Gemmata palustris: one gene and its partner. The protein of the gene in region 1 interacts with the protein of each later gene in a pairwise test. Links are inferred from orthologs where the notes say so. Each region holds a gene or a part of one and is shown on either strand. Other genes may lie near its edges.

The links.
Region 2: the proteins of rplB (region 1) and J8F10_RS25555 interact in binary tests that used the Escherichia coli proteins (3 or more experiments, as listed by UniProt). The link is inferred for Gemmata palustris from one-to-one orthologs.

The regions. Positions count from the first base shown.
Region 1 is NZ_JAGKQQ010000001.1:7,856,365-7,865,188, forward strand. Bases 2,978-5,968 are described here. They hold rplB (50S ribosomal protein L2), read left to right. Parts: upstream 2,978-4,029; coding sequence 4,030-4,908; downstream 4,909-5,968. Other genes in these bases: rplD (50S ribosomal protein L4), read left to right, coding at 2,978-3,464; rplW (50S ribosomal protein L23), read left to right, coding at 3,554-3,919; rpsS (30S ribosomal protein S19), read left to right, coding at 5,070-5,357; rplV (50S ribosomal protein L22), read left to right, coding at 5,465-5,872. Outside these bases: J8F10_RS32665 (hypothetical protein), read left to right, coding at 1-334; J8F10_RS32670 (serine hydrolase domain-containing protein), read left to right, coding at 459-1,688; rpsJ (30S ribosomal protein S10), read left to right, coding at 2,110-2,442; more of rplD, read left to right, coding at 2,715-2,977; rpsC (30S ribosomal protein S3), read left to right, coding at 6,065-6,805; rplP (50S ribosomal protein L16), read left to right, coding at 6,851-7,309; rpmC (50S ribosomal protein L29), read left to right, coding at 7,409-7,876; rpsQ (30S ribosomal protein S17), read left to right, coding at 7,876-8,238; rplN (50S ribosomal protein L14), read left to right, coding at 8,344-8,709; rplX (50S ribosomal protein L24), read left to right, coding at 8,819-8,824. UniProt on the Escherichia coli protein: One of the primary rRNA binding proteins. Located near the base of the L1 stalk, it is probably also mobile. Required for association of the 30S and 50S subunits to form the 70S ribosome, for tRNA binding and peptide bond formation.
Region 2 is NZ_JAGKQQ010000001.1:6,143,675-6,152,466, forward strand. The notes cover bases 2,737-5,695. They hold J8F10_RS25555 (chromosomal replication initiator protein DnaA), read left to right. Parts: upstream 2,737-3,394; coding sequence 3,395-4,996; downstream 4,997-5,695. Other genes in these bases: J8F10_RS25550 (GNAT family N-acetyltransferase), read left to right, coding at 2,737-3,155; J8F10_RS25560 (WD40 repeat domain-containing protein), read right to left, coding at 5,005-5,695. In the rest of the region: J8F10_RS25530 (hypothetical protein), read left to right, coding at 1-242; J8F10_RS25535 (hypothetical protein), read left to right, coding at 239-748; J8F10_RS25540 (hypothetical protein), read left to right, coding at 748-1,350; thyX (FAD-dependent thymidylate synthase), read right to left, coding at 1,337-2,143; more of J8F10_RS25550, read left to right, coding at 2,271-2,736; more of J8F10_RS25560, read right to left, coding at 5,696-7,419; J8F10_RS25565 (UDP-glucuronic acid decarboxylase family protein), read left to right, coding at 7,640-8,575; J8F10_RS25570 (acyl-CoA thioesterase), read right to left, coding at 8,582-8,792. UniProt on the Escherichia coli protein: Plays an essential in the initiation and regulation of chromosomal replication. Binds in an ATP-dependent fashion to the origin of replication (oriC) to initiate formation of the DNA replication initiation complex once per cell cycle.

The DNA of each region.
Region 1 (8,824 bases):
TGCCGGGCGCGCCCTCTCGCCGGAGCAGATCGCGCGCATGCAGCGGCTCTACCGGCTCCAGGGGCTCGCAACCAAGGCGTGGCACTCGTTCCTGCTCCTGGAGGGGATCAGCCGGCTGCTCGGCAACACGCCGGAGAAACAACTCGCGAGGCTGGACGCGCAGATCGCGGACCTCGAAGAACAGCTTCAGGAGGCCCGCGCGGACGCGGACGAGGCGCGGAGACGGATCGCGGAGAAAGGGGGGCAAAGGCAACCTAACCCCCCAACCCCCTTCCCTAAAAAGGAAGGGGGAGAAGAGCCAAATACCGAAGATCCCGCGCTGTCTTCTGTCTGAAGCCCCTCCCTTTTTAGGGGAGGGGTTGGGGAGAGGTTCTGTTACGGAAGTGCATTCTGTTGACCCGTCCGCGCCGGTGCCGTAGCTTCGTGCTGTTGCGCCTCGCACCTCGGAGCTTAATTCCATGCGCTCTCCTCGCGCTCTGTTGCTGTTCGCTGCCCTCGCACTTCTGCCAACCTTTGCTCACGCGCAACCGGCCGCGCCCGATGCGGAGAAACTCAAAGCGATCCCGGCCGCGATGCAGAAGTTCGTCGACGACGGCGACCTGTCCGGGGCCGTCACGGTCGTCGGGCGCAAGGACGGTGTGGTCGCGTTCGACGCGGTCGGGCAGCGCGATGTTGCGGCCAAAGCGCCGATGACAAAAGACACCCTGTTCCGCATCGCGTCGATGACGAAGCCGATTACCGCAATCGGCATCATGATCCTCGCCGACGAGGGCAAACTGTCGCCGGACGACGACGTGGCGAAGTACCTCCCGGAGTTTACGGGGCAACTGCTCTACGCCCCGCGCCTCAAAGATGCGCCCGGCGACGCGGCGGTCGTGCTCAAGAAGCCGAAACGGGCCGTGAAGCTCCGCGACCTGCTCACGCACACGAGCGGCGCAGCGAGTTACCCGAAGGGCGTCGATGACGTGTACTCGAAGCGGAACCGCACCCTCGCGGAAACGACTCTCGCGACCGCGCTCCAACCGCTCACGTTCGAGCCGGGGACGCAGTGGAGTTACTCGAACTCGGGTATCGACGTGCTCGGGCGCGTGATCGAGGTCGTGAGCGGCGAGAGCTACGAGACGTTTCTGCAGAAGCGCGTCTTCGACCCGTTGGGGATGAAGGACACCGCGTTCTACCCGACGAAGGAGCAGGGCGCGCGACTCGCGCTGATCTACTTCAAAGACAAGGACAACAAACTGGCGCCGAGCGGCAACGCACTCATCGGCCTACCCGCGAACCCCAAACACCCGATCCCGGCCGGCGGACTGGTTTCGAGCGGCGCCGACCTCGCGAACCTGTACCGCATGATGCTCAATAAGGGCGAACTCAACGGTAAGCGCGTCCTGAGCGAGAAGGCAGTCGCGGAGATGACGAAGGTGCAAACGGGCGAGATCAAGACGGGCTTCGTCGAGGGCATGGGGTTCGGGTACGGCTGGGCCGTAGTGCGCGAGCCGAAGGGCGTGACCGCGATGCTGTCCGCGGGCACTTACGGGCACGGCGGCGCGTTCGGCACACAGGGTTGGATCGACCCGACGCAGGACGTGTTCGCGGTGCTGCTCATTCAGCGCATCGGGCTGCCGAACGCCGATGCCTCGCCCATGCGCGAAAAACTGCAGGAGATCGCTGTGAGCGCACTGAAAAAGTAACCAAGAGTGGCCGCGGATAAGCGCAGATAACACGGATCAAAACCGAAGGCAGATTAGCCACAAAAACGCACAAAGGGCACAAAGGAAGAGCAGAAGCAAAGAAGCGAGTTTGAATCGACTTCCGTTTCGCGTCTTTGGCCCTCTTTTGTGCCCTTTGTGCGTTTTTGTGGCTAATCTGCCTTGGCTCATGAGGCTGTCGAGGTGGAGGCTGAATGCAACTCGTTGCCCGACAACGTCCTCCGCTACACCTCCACCCCGACGGCCTCATGAGCCATGCGCCTTTTTGAATCTGCGTCGTTCTGCGTGTATCTGCCGTTCCTCTTGCCTCCACTCCCTTGACGCTCGCGCGTACAACCCTTACGTTTATACTTTCCTGAATATTGCACAGCCGGACTGCGGCGAAGTGAGCTGAGGAGCAATCGTGGCCGGACCTACTGGTGAACGCATTCGCATCCGCATGGAAGGCTACGATCACGAGGTGCTCGATCGCACCGCGGCGGAGATCGTGAAGACCGCTCGCGACAACCAGGCGGAAGTCCACGGGCCGATCCCGCTGCCGACCCGCATCGAGCGGTACACGGTGCTGCGCTCGCCGCACATCGACCGCAAGAGCCGCGAGCAGTTCGAGATCCGCACCCACAAGCGGCTCATCGACATTCTGAAGCCGAACCAGAAGACCATCGAGGCGCTGAACAAGGGCCTCAACCTGCCCCCGGGCGTGGACATCAAGATTCGCGTCATCACCGGGGCGTGATAAGGGTTCTGAAGAAATTGAGTTGTCTCTGCGGATACGCGCGGTAGAAAGATTAACTCCCGCCCGCCACGGTGCTCCCCGATCCCGCGACCTGCCGCCCCCAAACTGGGCTCCACGGTCGCTCCCATCGGAGCCCAATGCGGGCGGTTCCATGCGACGAAAGCGACCCCGCTTCACCGCCGACATCACCCGACGTTAAGTCAATAGGGCGAAGTCAACACCGCGGTTCCGCCGGGCAAACCGGCGACGGCAGGGTTTGGAGTGGCTGAATAATGGCTGATAACACCACGCCGGAAACCCCGGAAACCGGGGCCGAGACGCCTGTTGCCCGTTTGATCGAAGTTGCGACTTCGATTACGGTGCCGGTTGTGAACCGCGCCGGGGAAGAGGTGGGTACGGTCACCATCGACCCGGCCGAATTCGGCGGGAAGATCAGCCGGCAGTTGATGCACGACGTCGTGCTGATGTACCTCGCCAACCAACGCGCCGGTACCCACCACACGCTCCGTCGCGGTCAGGTGGCCGGTAGCACGAAGAAGCTGTTCCGGCAGAAGGGCACCGGTAACGCCCGCGCCGGTACGAAGCGCACGAACAAGCGCCGCGGTGGTGGTACCGCGAAAGGCCCGAAGCCGCGCGATTACGAATACCACCTGCCGAAGAAGGCGGTCAAGGCCGCGACCCGGATGGCCGTGCTGTCGAAGTTCCTCGACAAGCAAGCGGTCATCATCGACGACCTGACGATGGCCGCGCCGAAGACCAAAGAAATGATCGGCGTGCTGAAGGCCATCAAGATCGGTAAGAAGACGACGGAGAAGGGCGAGAAGGACGTGACGCTGCTGGACACGACTGTCCTCATCGGCACCGACAAGCTCGACCAGAACGTGTACAAGTCGGCCCGCAACATTCAGGGCGTGAAGGTTGCGCCGGCCGCGGAATTCAACTGCTACACCGTGCTGAAGCAACGGCGGCTCGTGTTGACTCGCTCCGCGCTTGAGGCACTGCGGGCCGTCGGGAAGAAGTAAGTGTTCCGGTCGTTTTGGGTTCCACGTTCCAAGTTGACGGAACCCGAAACGTTGGCATCGAACGGGAACTTGGTACCGGGAACTTCGTCATGGCAACGACACGACCGAAGCCGAAAAAATACCGGCGGAAGCTGGCGCTCCGCAAGCCGTGCGTTCACGGCGAGTCGGGCATCGAGTTGCGCTCGTACCAGGTGATCCTGCGTCCGCTCGTGACCGAGAAGGGCACGCACCAGAGCACGCGGTACAACGCTTACACGTTCCAGGTGAACCCTCTCGCCACCAAGACGCAGATCAAGGTGGCGGTCGAGGAACTGTTCAACGTGAAGGTCGAGGCCGTCCGCACCCAGGTGCGCGAGGGCAAGAAGCGGCGGTTCCGCCAGGCGATGGGGCAGCTTTCTACGTGGAAGAAGGCCATCGTCACGCTGAACGAAGAAGACAAGATTGAGTTCTTTTGATTCGAGATTTCGGAGTTGCGGTTTTCGATTACCGGCAGAATCGTGGGTGATTGCTGCCTGATTGAAAAGCCTCGGTCGGAAGTCTTTAATCAGAAATTACGGGCGCAGCAATGGGTATCAAACAATACAAACCGACTTCCGCGGGCCGTCGCGCCGGGATGGTGTCCGACTTCGCGGACTGCACCAGCCCGAACGAAAACAAGCCCGAGAAGTCGCTGCTCTCGCCCAAGCCCAAAAAAGGCGGGCGCAACAACCAGGGTATCACCTGCACGCGGTTCCGTGGGGGTGGTCACAAGCAGCGGTACCGCAAGATCGACTTCAAGCGGACCCGCGATGAGGTCGCGGCGACGGTTGTTCGCGTCGAGTACGACCCGAACCGCACGAGCCGTATCGCGCTGATCGAATACCCGCGCGACGACAAGCACGAGTTCTCTCGGGCCTACATCCTCGCGCCGAACGGTCTGAAGGCCGGCGACAAGGTGATCTCCGGTGCGTCCGAGTTGGTCGAGCCGAAGCCGGGCAACTGCATGCCGCTGTGGAAGGTGCCGCTGGGCATGACTGTCCACAACATCGAGATGGTACCGGGCAAGGGCGGCCAGATTTGCCGCTCGGCCGGGTGCGGGGCGGTTCTCACGGCCCGCGAAAAGGACTGGGCGCAGCTCACCATGCCGAGCGGTGAAATCCGCCGCGTGCCGAGCAAGTGCCGCGCGACGATCGGCACCGTGTCGAACGCCGAGCACATGAACATCAGCATCGGCAAGGCCGGCCGTATGCGGTGGAAGGGGCGCAAGCCCCACAACCGCGGTACGAGTATGAACCCGACCGACCACCCGTTGGGCGGTGGTGAGGGGCGGAGCAAGGGTGGGCGTAACCCGGTCTCCCCGACGGGTGTGCCCGCGAAGGGCGGCAAGACCCGCCACAAGCGGAAGCCCGGTGGCAAGGCGATCATTCGGCGTCGGCCGGCTGGTCCGTTCCAGAACACGGCGTGATTTTGCTCACGCTGGTTCGCGGAATGCGCGCTCGGGATCGACCGGTTGGCGAAAAACAACTGGTCTTCCACACGAGTTGTTCATAGATGTAATGGTCCCGGTCCGAGTGAGCCGGGTTTTCGTTTTGTGCCGGCGATGGATTCCCGAGGCGAGAGCAGAGTATGAGCCGGTCGCTTAAGAAAGGCCCGCACTTCGACCAACGTCTCCTCGACAAGGTCACGAAGCAGCAGGGTGCGAACAGGGAACCGATCAAGACCTGGGCGCGGGATTGTACGATCCTCCCCGACTTTATCGGCGCGACGTTCCTCGTTCACAACGGCAAGACGTTCGTGAAGGTGTACTGCACCGAAGACATGGTCGGGCACAAGTTGGGCGAGTTCTCCCCGACGCGGACGTTCAAGGGGCACTCCGGCGGTAAGAAGGCTGCTCCGGCCCCGGCGGGCAAGTAGTGAAGAACGTTCAGTGTTCGGTTCCAGTCGGCCACGCCACCGTGGTGAGACTAATCGGGCACCGCGGGCTGGACGCTGAAACAGAACACTGAAAACTGAACACTGCTATGGATTACAAAGCACTGCACCGGTTCGCGGACGTCGGCCCCCGGAAGATCCGGCTGTTCGCCGATTTGATTCGCGGAAAGAACGTGGACGAGGCGCTGCAGCTCCTGCGGTTCTACCCGAACCGTAGTGCGAAGTTGCTCCTGGCCGTCGTCCAGAGCGCGTACGGTAACGCCGACGACCGCGAGTGCCCGGACCCGGACGGCCTGATCGTCTCCGAGTGCCGCGTGGACGGCGCCCCGATGTTCAAGCGGATTCAGCCCCGCGCCCGCGGGACCGCGTTCCAGATCAAGCGGCGGATGTCGCACATTCACGTGACGCTGTCCGATCCCCCTGAAGAGGCGGGTTCGGTGCCGGCGAGGGGTGAAGTTGCAGCAGTCGCTGCACCAGAGCCGGCGCCCACCGCGTAACGGGTTGCGCGATCGCGGCGCGGGGGCCGGCAGAGGGCCGGCCCCTCACTTGTTTCAACGAACGTAGTGAACGATTTAGCCGCGGCGCAACCTTCCGCGACCTCCGAGATTGCAGTGCGACGGTTGCACCATCGCAACGCGAGTGCAATGTGAACGGGGACGGGAGCGGTACCGAAGCGAGCGAGGATTGACATGGGCCAGAAAGTTCGACCGACGGGGTTCCGAACCGGCATCATGCGGCCGTGGCGGAGCACGTGGTACGCCAGCAAGCAAGACTTCGCCGAGCTCCTGTTGGAAGACGTCGCGATCCGGGCGTTCATCCAGAAGTTCCTTACGAACAAGAAGGACCGCAAGGAGCAGCGGCCCGCGATCGCCGACATCCGAATTGAACGCACCCGCGAGCGCGTGACGGTCGTCGTCACCAGCAGCCGCGTCGGGGCGATCATCGGGAAAAAGGGCGAGAAAATCGACAAGCTCACGAAGGCGCTGGAGAAGTTGACCCGCCGGCACATCGAGGTGAAGACCGTCGAAGTGACCCGGCCGGAGATCGACGCCCAGCTCATCGCTGAGGACATTGCGGAGCAGCTCGAAAAGCGGGCCAGCTTCCGCCGCACGATGAAGCAGGCCATGCAGCGGGCGATGGAGGGCGGCGCGAAGGGCGTCAAGCTCCAGCTCTCGGGCCGGCTCGGTGGTGCGGAAATGGCCCGGTGCGAAAAGGGGATGGAAGGGTCCATCCCGCTTTCGACGCTCCGTTGCAAGGTCGAGTACGGCTTCGCCGAAGCGACCACGCCGCAGGGCAACATCGGGATCAAGGCCTGGGTGAACCAGGGCGACTACTTGACGGGCGACATCGCCGACACGACCGACGCCCAGGCGGGACAGGCCCAGAAGCGGCGCCCCCGGCGCGGCGGCTCGGGTCCGCGGAACGGCTGAGCGGGCGATCAGACTTCAGAGACCATCTGACGGGAGACAGGGCCGATGCCACAGATGCCCAAACGGGTCAAGTTTCGCAAGGCGCAGCGCGGCGTTGTCCGCGCCCGGACGACCCGGCGCAAGTACAACGGCCCGATCAAGGGTAACGCGCACCGCGGCAACTACGTGGCCTACGGCGACTACGGGCTGCAGACGCTCGAGGGCGGCTGGTTGTCGGCCGAGTGCATCGAGAGCGGCCGCGTCACGATGACGCGGTTCGTCTCGGGCGAGGGCCGGTACTACATCCGCGTGTTCCCGCACAAGCCCGTGACCTCCATTCCCGCCGAAACGCGAATGGGTAAGGGCAAGGGCGAGCCGGAATACTGGGCCGCCGTTGTGCGGCCCGGCCAGATCCTCTTCGAGATCGGTGGGATCCCGGAGAGCACGGCCAAGGACTGCTTGGCCCGTGTTGCGTACAAGATGCCGTTCAAGTGCCGGTTCGTTGCCCGGCGCCCCAACGTCTAAGATTTGAGTGATGAGTAACGAGTTCTGAGTGATGAGTAGAAGATCGAGTGGTGTTAAGCCATCACTCATCACTCATCACTCATCACTCCAGGTGAGAAGATGCCGAACCGCATGAAAGAGTTCCGGGGAATGAGCGACGAGCAATTGTCGCTCGCCCTCAAGGACACCGAAAAGCACCTGTTCCAGCTCCGGTTCCAGTCGGCGACCGACCGGCTCGAGACGCCGTCGGAGATCCGCAAGGCGCGGCGCGACATCGCTCGCATCCGCACCCTGCAGCGGGAAAAGGAACTGGGCAAGCTCGGCGGGCTCTCGACCGAGCAGCTCGGCACCCGCATCGCGTCCCTTCAGGCGAAGGAAGACGCGAGCCTGCCCGGTAAGCGCACCGCGCACCGCCAGGGCGCTCGCCTGAAGCGGTTCTATGTGGCGAAGGGCGGGACGCTCCCGATCGCTCCGCCGCCCGCGCCCGCAGCACCGGCCCCTAAAGCCGACGCGAAGAAGCCGGAAACCAAGAGCGACGCAAAGAAGCCCGACGCCAAGAAGAGCGCGCCGAAGGGGAGTGGTAAGTAATGGCGGACACCAGCACACCGGCCGCGGCCGAGAAGACCACGAGCCGGCGAGTTCTCGAGGGCGTTGTGACCCGCGACAAGACGGCCAAGACCCGCCGCGTCGAGGTCGAGCGCCTGGTCCGGCACCCGAAGTACGGCAAGTTCGTTAAGCGCCGGACGGTGTGTTACGTTCACGATGAGGCGAACGAGTCGCACCTCGGCGACACGGTCGAGATCATCGAGAGCCGCCCGCTGTCTAAGACCAAGCGATGGAACTTGGTGAAGGTCGTGAAGCGGGCGCCGAGCCGCACGCTCTCGAACCTCGAAGGCGCCGTCGCCGGCAGCGACGCCGCGGCCCCGGCCAAGACCGAAGAGAAGAAATAGATTTTGTGATTTCAGGTTTGTGATTTCCGATTTGAGGTTGCCGCCAAACGGGTCGGCCAATCACTAATCATGAATCTGCAATCTGAAATCCCGTGAGGGATACAAATGATCCAGATGTATACCTACCTCGATGTGGCCGACAACACCGGGGCTAAGGAAGTGATGTGTATCCAGGTGCTCGGCGGCAGCAAGCGCCGGGTCGCGTACCTGGGCGACATCATCCGCGCGAGCGTGAAGAAGGCCCTGCCCGGCGGCGACGTCAAGCAGGGCGACGTGGTCAAAGGGGTCGTGGTCCGCACCCGCGTCGCCACCCGGCGCGAGGACGGCAGCTACGTCCGCTTCGACCGCAACGCGCTGGTGCTGCTCGACAACGACAACAACCCGCGCGGAACTCGTATCTTCGGTGCGGTTCCCCGTGAACTGCGGGCGAAGTTTAATAAGATTCTCAGCCTCGCCGCTGAGGTGGTGTGACGGGTCATTAGTCACTGGTCTCGGTCATCGGTCCTTAGTACCACTCGCGTTCGGCTAATCGCCCGCGAACTCACTAACGACCCGTGACTAATGACGAAGGGTGCTCGAAATGTTC
Region 2 (8,792 bases), 1.7 Mb from region 1 along the record:
CGCAAACGGAATTGCCGGGGCTGTTCCCGGTAACGTGCGAGCTCACGATGGGGCGCATGGTAAACTACGAGCCGCCCGAAGATATTGGGGTTCAATTAAAGTACCGAAGCCCAGACAATCGACACGATGATGATTACCCTGTTGACTACTCTCGGGAGACACTCGACCTGTTCTTTGCAACTGCTCCAGAGGTCATGTATCAACAGTTCGATCGTTTGTTCCCGGATGGAGAAGCTCCATGAATACTTGGCCCCGGCAGGACAATCTCACTTTCGCCCTCTCGGACCGGTCGCGGCACAGTTCTGAACCTATCCGAGAGAAAAAATTCCGAGTCGTGCGCGGAGCTAAGGGGGCTTCGCGATTCCAGTTTTGTCGCACGAACGCGCGCGCGGACGACCAAGGCAAGATAGATGAACACCTCGCGTACTTGAAGCGCATGGCGACCGATGCGGTCGTGTCGCCCGCACTCGCGCACCGGGCCAAAGTTGTCTGGCATGTTGCTTGGATCTCTTTGGAAGGTGCATTGCCCGTTCCGGCAGCTGCCGCAATTACCGATGGACCTGTCGAGTATTTCTGGGAGATCGGGGCGCATCAGATGTCGGTCGAAATTCCGGTCGAAGGTGCGTGCCACTGGTTCTACCGGAACAAGACCACCGGCGAAGTGTGGGGCGGTGATAACCCAACCGACGACGTATTGCCCTTGCGCATCGTTCGCTATTTAGAGCGCCTCGTAGCGAGCAAACACTGATGCCGTCGGACGCCCAGCCCGAACCAATTATTCCTGGCCTGGACGGGACTCCCGTGCCTGGAGGGATACGCGCTATCCGCATGGGCAATGAACCCAAGCTCGACAATCTCAGTCCCGAAGCACTTCGACGAGTTCAAGAAGGGAAGGCGATCCCGTCTTTCTTTAAGTTGTCATCCGAAGACGAGAAGCAAATCGTCCCGCGCCTTTCCGTCTGGCTTGAACCATTGACCAGTGTAGCTCAAGCCTGGATTTTAGTTGGTGCGAATTTAAAACGTCGCTGGGTGTTATTCCTGAAGATCGACCAAATTCGCACTGTCATCGCACCGGCGGTAGAGAAGTTCCCGCAAACGCCGCCACTTGAAGTTGAATGGGAGCGTGCGACCCGGCTGACGGAAGCTGGTGATCGCGTTCCAGAAACCCGCACCGGGTGGGAAGGGCACGCAGGAATCACGAATCTGAACAAGGGAAACAAAACACAGCGAGAGGCAATCCGCTGGCAACTGGCCGATCTCGCTGTGGTACAAATCCTATCGGAAGAAGATTTGACTTCGTTTATCAATGAGCAGAAGTCAGACCATAAATCTTCCTCTACACCTTCTTAAACTGTGTGGTGAGTTCAAAGGTGCCGTCGGGCAGCGGAACTTTCTGGTAATCGCCAAAGAGGTTAGGCGCGTCCTTCTGGAGCACGTCGAGGACCGCCCCCGCGAGCTTGCGAATCTCGGGTTCGGCGAACGCGGACCCGCGTTGCTCGAAGAAGTGCCGCAGCGCGCGGGCGTTGGCGGTGATGAAAATCTTCGTCTCGGTCGCGTTCGGCAGCACGCTGCGTGCGGCTTGGCGCGCGGTCTTGCGCCGGGTGGTGCGGTCCGAATCGGGTGGGAGCATTGCAGCCGTGGCCGCTGCGGGATCGGCCAGTTTCGTGTTCAGCGCTTCGGCCAGTTTGACGTAGGCCGCGTGCGACTGCTTCACGGTTTCGAGCCAGATCGCGTGCAACTCGGGGTCGTTCGCGATGATGTCCGGCTCGACGTACTCGGCCACCGACTCATCCACATAGCGCTGTGAAAGTTGCGAGAACCCGAACCCCGCGCGGTGCCGCACCAGTTCGTGCGTGAGCGAACGCGACACCCCCGTGAGGAGCAAGTTCCACACGGCGTGCTCGAGCACGCTGCCGTGGCCGACTTCCTTGATGTGCGTGAGGTACGCCGCGTTCCCGCCCGGGCGGGGCTTCGCGAAGCTCATGTAGCACACGCGCCCGGCCGTTTCGGTGAGCACCTCGCCGGCGACCTCGCTGTCGCTCTCCCAGCTCACGCCGTGGTCCGCGAGGAAGCGATCGAGTTCGGCGTCGTCCACCGTTTGCTTGCCGAGAACGTACACCGACGGCTCGGTAATGACGCGAATGCCGGTATCCACTGTGGAAACTGTGGGGTGAGGAGTTGGCACAACCATGTGCGAGGTCCGTCCATAAGGTACGATGTAATCATCTTAATCGACTGTTCCGATTGTGTGAATTGAGTCCGAGTTGCCCATGTCACGTTTCGACGTGTCGCAGGCCGCGCCACACGAACTGTTGCCCGCGTGCCGGCTGTTGTTCGCCCGATCTGGTGCCGCAGACCGCGATCAGTTCGTGGAGCGCTGTCACGACCGGCTCCTTTCGGACGGCGAAGCGTCGCGCATTTTTGTCGCACGAGAAAGCGGGCGACTACGGGCGGCGGCCCTCGTTCAAACGCTACCGGGAGCACTCGGAATCGCGTTACCACCGCGCGGTCATTCCCGACAATTCGAGGACGCAGTTACGGCCGCCGCGTGCGCGTGGCTCCGCGAACGCGGCGTGAAGGTTTGCCAGGCGTTTGCCGCCCAGAACGAACGCGACGAAATGGCCCCACTCGAGCGCCACGGTTTCAAACACACCACGCAGTTGGTGTTCTTGCGGCACTCGGGCACCCGAACAAAAAGCTCGGCGCAACCAACCCCTCGGTTAACGTTCGCGTTCAGTGCGCCCCCGCTCGTCGATCACATGGAAGACACGCTCCTCGCCACACACATAGACAGCCTCGACTGCCCCGAGCTGAACCGCCCGCGAACCGCCGCCGAGATCATGCGGGGCTTCGCCGAGACCCCTCATTCCGAATGGTATCTCGCGACGCGGGGCGACGAGCACGTCGGCTTGGCGATCATCGAACCGGGCGCGGAGGGGGCGATTGATTTGACGTACCTGGGCATCGAACCCACGAAGCGCGGGCGCGGATTCGGTTCGGAATTATTGAACTTTGTTATCACCTCGGTTGCGTACTCCGGCCCGCTGAACGTATCCGTCGATGCCCGGAACGCACCGGCCATGCGCCTCTACGCACGGCACGGGTTCGCCGAGTACGATCGGCGCGAGGTTTGGCTCGCGTCGTGGAGCATCTAACTTCACTCTGATTTCGTTCAAGTACACCTTCGCGCTTTCAACTGGGGCACTTGCGCCAAACGGCGCCATATTGCGCCTTCTGGCGCGATTACTGCGCGCATACCCGGCGCGCGTGACTCTGCCGGCCGCGCCAAGCCCCGTTCCCGGATACCGCCACTTACCGACCTTCCTGCGCGTAGGCGCGGGGCTCGGGGCGCAGATATTGAAAGGAACTCAGAATCGCACCGGGGAGTTTGTCTGTGCCACCCCGACTCGCTACTCGTGCTCTCGCATACCAGGACACGCCGGTTTCGGCCGCCCCCGTGCGGACGGGACCGTCCGTGCAAGCCCTGGCCGACGCGGTCTCGTCCCGCGTCGGGGCCGCGCGCTTCAACCTCTGGTTCCAGGGGAACGCGACGTTCGTCCCGCTCGGCGGCCGGATCGTCGTCGCGACCCGGAACCAGCACATGCAGGAGTGGCTCGAGCACACATTCGGCACGGCCGTGAAAGCGGCGGTCGCCGAAGTCTACGGCGCGGACACGACTCTGCGGTGGGCTGTGGACAACCTCCCCCTCGAAGAAACGCGGAGCGAGGAAAACGGAGCGCGGAGCGAAGACAAGAAGAGCGAGAACCGGGATCGTGGGGCCGCGCGGAGCGAAGACAAGAAAGCCGCGGATTCTGCTTCCAAATCTGCCCTCCGCGCTCCGCACCCCGCGATTCCCCAAGTCGACTTGTTCGGCGACCCGGTCTCGCAACCGAAGCCGAAGGTCAAGCGCCCCGATCCGGAAGCGGAAGCCCTCGCTCGGCCGATCTCGTCGCAGCGCACCGGGCGCCGGTGGAAGTCGCTCGCGGACTTCGTCAGCGGCCCGTGTAACCGCGTCGCGCACGCTTCAGCGCTCAGCGTGATCGAAGAACCGGGGCAGGGGGCGAACCCGCTCGTGGTTCACGGCCCGGTCGGGACCGGTAAGACGCACCTCCTCGAAGGCATCTACGCGGGGATGAAGCGGCAGAGCGATCAGCGCCCGTGCTACGTAACCGCGGAAGAGTTCACCACGCGGTTCGTGCAGGCGTCGCGGCTCGGCAAGATGTCCGCGTTCCGGCGCCAGTTCCGCGAGTGCAGCACGCTGCTCCTCGACGATCTGCACTTCCTCGCGACCAAGAAGGCCACGCAGGAAGAGTTCCTCCACACGTTCGATGCGCTCGTGGCCGATGGTCGGCAGGTCGTGGTGACAATGGATTGCCACCCGCGCCTGGCCGACGAACTGATGCCGGAGTTGCTCGACCGGCTCCTCGGCGGCGCGGTGTGGGGCCTGATGCCCCCGGACCCGGAGACGCGGCTCGAAATCCTCCGCAAGAAGTCGTGCGGCCCCGGGCCGATGATTCCCGACGCCGTGCTGAAGGCGCTCGCGAACACGCTCCGCGGGAACGTGCGGGAACTCGAGGGCGCGGTGAACAGCGTGCGCCACTATGCGAAGGTGACCGGGCGCCCGGCAGACATGGCGACGGCCCGTGAAGCGCTCGGCGACCTGCTCCGGCACGCGGTGCGGGTGGTTACCGTTGCGGACGTGGACGCGGCCGTGTGTACGACGCTCCGGCTCGCCGCGGGTACGCTGCAATCAAAGGCCCGCACCTGGGCCGTCAGTCACCCGCGCATGATCGCGATTTACCTGTCCCGCAAGCACACGGCCGCGACCTATGGCGAAGTGAGCAAGCACTTCGGCGCGAAGACGCACAGCACGGCGGTGGCGGCGGAGAAGAAGGTGCGGGCCTGGCTCGACAAGAACGCGAGCGTGGCCATCGGCGACCGCGAATGGTCGGTGAAGGAACTGGTCGACCGCATCGAGCGCGAACTGCAGCGCTGAGCGGCCCGCTACTTTTTCTCCCATCGCCCGATCGCGCGCTTTGCTTCCTGAGTGCGGAACGCTCCCGCGTGACCGGCGGCCAACTCCTTCAACAGCGTGCGCGAACTGTCAGTGCCAAGCGCTTCGAGTAACTCGATCGCGCGGCAATCGGTGACCTTGCTCTCATCGGTTTCGCGCTCCCCCCTTGCGGCCGGTTTGAGGCGCATCCTCACGATCTTAACCGCCGCCTCCGGTTCGCGGGCGAGGCGCGCCATCGCGAGGTACGCATCTTTTGCGTTGGGGGCTGTGAGCGTGTCCCATAACTTCGCTGCGCTCGTTTCTTTCTTGAGCGCGTCCGGCAACGGCACGGACTGGAGCCGCACGTCCCACACGAGAACGGTGTGATCCCCGCCCGCGGTGAGGAGCTTCGTCCCGTCGGGGGTGAACCCGAGTACGCGAACTTCGCCGCGGTGTCCCTGCAACGTGCGGCGAAGTTCGCTAGTGACGGTTTCGCTCAAATGAAGGACGTCCGGCTCATCCAGGTTCCATAACCAGGCGTATTGACCGGTACTTGGTGCCAGCGCGACACCGCGCGGATCGCCTTGGCTCCCGTCATACTCGTCCCGAACAGTATGTACCTCCGACATTAGCCGGCCGGTTCCGGCTTCCAGGGTGCGCAACCCCTTGAGGGACCGATCGATTAATAACCGCGGGTTCGGGCGCAGTGAGAGCAACGTGAGGGGTCGGTTGGGGGCGTCCTTCCATGCGGTAGTTAGCTCCTTGCCAGTTTTCGCGTCCCAGCACTGCGGCGAACAGCCGTCCGCAAATACTGCAGCGCCGTCGAATGTGAACCCGGGCGTACCCTCACTTAATAGCCCTTCCAAGGCAAACCGCTTCTTGCCACTCGGCCAGTCCCATACTGTGAGGTATTTCGGGTTCCCGGTCCATGTCAGCGCTGCTTTGCCGTCGGGAGCGAACACGACGAAGTGCGGTTCTAGTTCCGCCATGCCGCCGGGCAGCGGCACTTCCAAACTGGCGAGCAAATCGCGCGCGACCAAGTGGGTTTTCGTGCTGTAAAGCACCGTCGTCCCGTCCGGCGTAAACGTCGGTCGGTTGAGGTAACGGTTCGTATCGAATAGTCCCGGTGCGCCGGCAAACGCGCGCAGTTCCTTTCCTGTCGCAACGTCCCACAGCCGCACGGTTTCGTCTTCGGCCCACGTCAGAAGGCGTTTGCCATCGGGCGACAGTTCCGCGTGCTCGACCGGCGCCCGGTGCCCGGTTACTTCTTCAAAGGGGCGCAGTGTATTCGCGCCCCACAGCCGGACCAACCCGTAACAATCCGCGGTCGCAATCGTGGCGCCATCGGCCGACACCGCAACCGCGCGCGGCGCATCGGCGTGCCCTTCGAGCCGGCCGAGTTCCTTCCCGGTTTTCAGGTCGATGACGAACGTCTGGCGGTCGATGGCGACGAACACCTCGCACCCGCTCGGAGCGAACACGAACGCGCCCCTGTCGTCCGGCCCGCCGTCAAGTTGAGCTGCCGTGTACCGCCACCGGGTCAGCGCGCGGCGCTTGCCGGTCGCAAAATCGAACAGATCGAAGCCCCATTCTTCTTGTTCAGCCGTATACACGACGATCGCGCTGGCGTCGGGCGCGAGCATGAGGCGATTTGCGCCCGGCGCTCGTACCGGCTTCCCCGGCCTGCCCGTGGCCACGTCCCACACGGTCGCGGTGCATTCCCGGGTACCGGGGTTCGCAAGCGCGCGGAACGTGACGATCTTCTTGCCGTCCGCAGAGAGGTGTACCGCGTCGGCTCCTTCTGCACCGAGATCGATCGCGCCAATTCGTGTGAGTTTGGCTGCAGTGGGCGCCGATTTCAGTTCAAACACGTGAACCGCGTGCCGCCCGTCTGCGGACTTCCACCGCGCCGCACCCCGCGTGCCGTCGGCGCTGAACTCGAAGTCGGTGTACTCGGGGCCGTGTTTCGGACGCACCACGTTGAGCCAATCACCCAATTCAAAATAAGGAGTGACCGATATTACGGGCGGCGGAACAATTTTCGGATCAGTGAAGTCCCACACGCGGAAATCGTCCGGGAACAGCTCGCCGGTCCCATTTTTCGGCCCCGGTTCGGCGCGGCACACAACAGCGAACGCGCCGCCTTTTCCCCACACCAACCCCCGGAACAATTCGCTGTTCACTTTCTGTTCGCGGATCGGCTTTCCGGTGCTCGCGTCCCACGTTGTCACTGCCAGTAACCCGATTCCGGCCTCTCTCACCGTAACAAACTGCTTACCATCGGGCGAAAGGGCGAGGTGCGTAACCACCCCACCGGCGCGGAAGCGGTCGTCGCCCAGGCGCGCGACGGCGCCCGGCGGCAGGTCGGCCGCGGACGCGATTTGTGCGAGAAACAGCAGAGCGATCGACAGCGCGGCACGCGACATCGGGAACCCTCCGGCCGCATGGTAGCCGAACGACGCAGTTCGCCGCGAGACGAACCTGTTACCGGTGGAATGTGCTGTGGGTGCCGCACGTTGGCGAGTCCGGCACTAGTTCTGCTTTACCCCATTTCGGCCGCAGTCCGCCGGCCCCTTGCGGCGCGTGTTGTGCGTCGGTATCCCAACCCCGACCGACCGCCCATCACGCATCACAACGGAGGCGCGCGTGCGCACGCTCATCACCGGCGGAGCCGGGTTCATCGGGTCTCACCTGTGCGAACGGTTCCTCGCCGAGGGGCACGAAGTCATCGCCGTGGACAACATGATTACCGGCGACCTCGCGAACCTCGACCCGTTCCGCACGAACCCGCGGTTCCGGTTCATCGGGCACGACATCTCCGCGCCGCTGAAAGTGAAGCAGAAGCTCGATAACGTTCTGCACTTCGCCAGCCCCGCCAGCCCGGTCGATTACCTCGAGCACCCGATCCCGACGCTGAAGGTCGGCTCGCTGGGCACGCACAACACGCTCGGTCTCGCCAAGACGCACGGCGCGCGCTACCTGCTCGCCAGCACCAGCGAGGTGTACGGCGACCCGCTCGAGCACCCGCAGAAGGAGAGCTATTGGGGCAACGTGAACCCGATCGGCGTGCGCGGGTGCTACGACGAAGCGAAGCGGTTCGCCGAATCCATCACGATGGCCTACCACCGCGCCCACGGCGTGAACACGCACATCATTCGCATCTTCAACACGTATGGCGAGCGCATGCGGCTCAACGACGGGCGCGTGCTGCCGAACTTCATGTACCAGGCGCTGATGGGCGAGCCGATCACCGTGTACGGCGCCGGGGGACAGACGCGGAGCTTTCAGTACGTGTCCGACTTGGTCGAGGGGATCTGGCGGTTGCTGTTCACGGACTTCCACGACCCGGTGAACCTCGGCAACCCGGCCGAAATCACCATTTTGGAGTTCGCAGAGGAGATTCGGAAGCTCGCGGGCAGCAAGAGCGAAATTGTGTTCAAACCGCTGCCACAGGACGACCCGAAGGTGCGTCAGCCGGACATCACCCGCGCGCGGCATCTTCTGGGCTGGGAACCGAAGGTCGGCCGCGACGAGGGGTTGAAGCGGACGATGGACTTCTTCCGCAACAAGTTGGGGAAGTGAGTCTTCTCACCGGAGCCGCAGGAACTTGTTCATGCGGCGCTCCAGGCGCTCCCAGACCGCGCCCGTGGGCGTGCTCACGGCCGGGAGCCGTTCGGGAAAGTGCGTGAGTTTACCGTCCGGGTTCACCTGGGCGAAGCCGAAGAGCGCTTCCGCCCACGGGCCGTTATCGTCCCACGGGGCGCCCACCAGTCCGCACACCAAATAGGCTGCCGTTCGG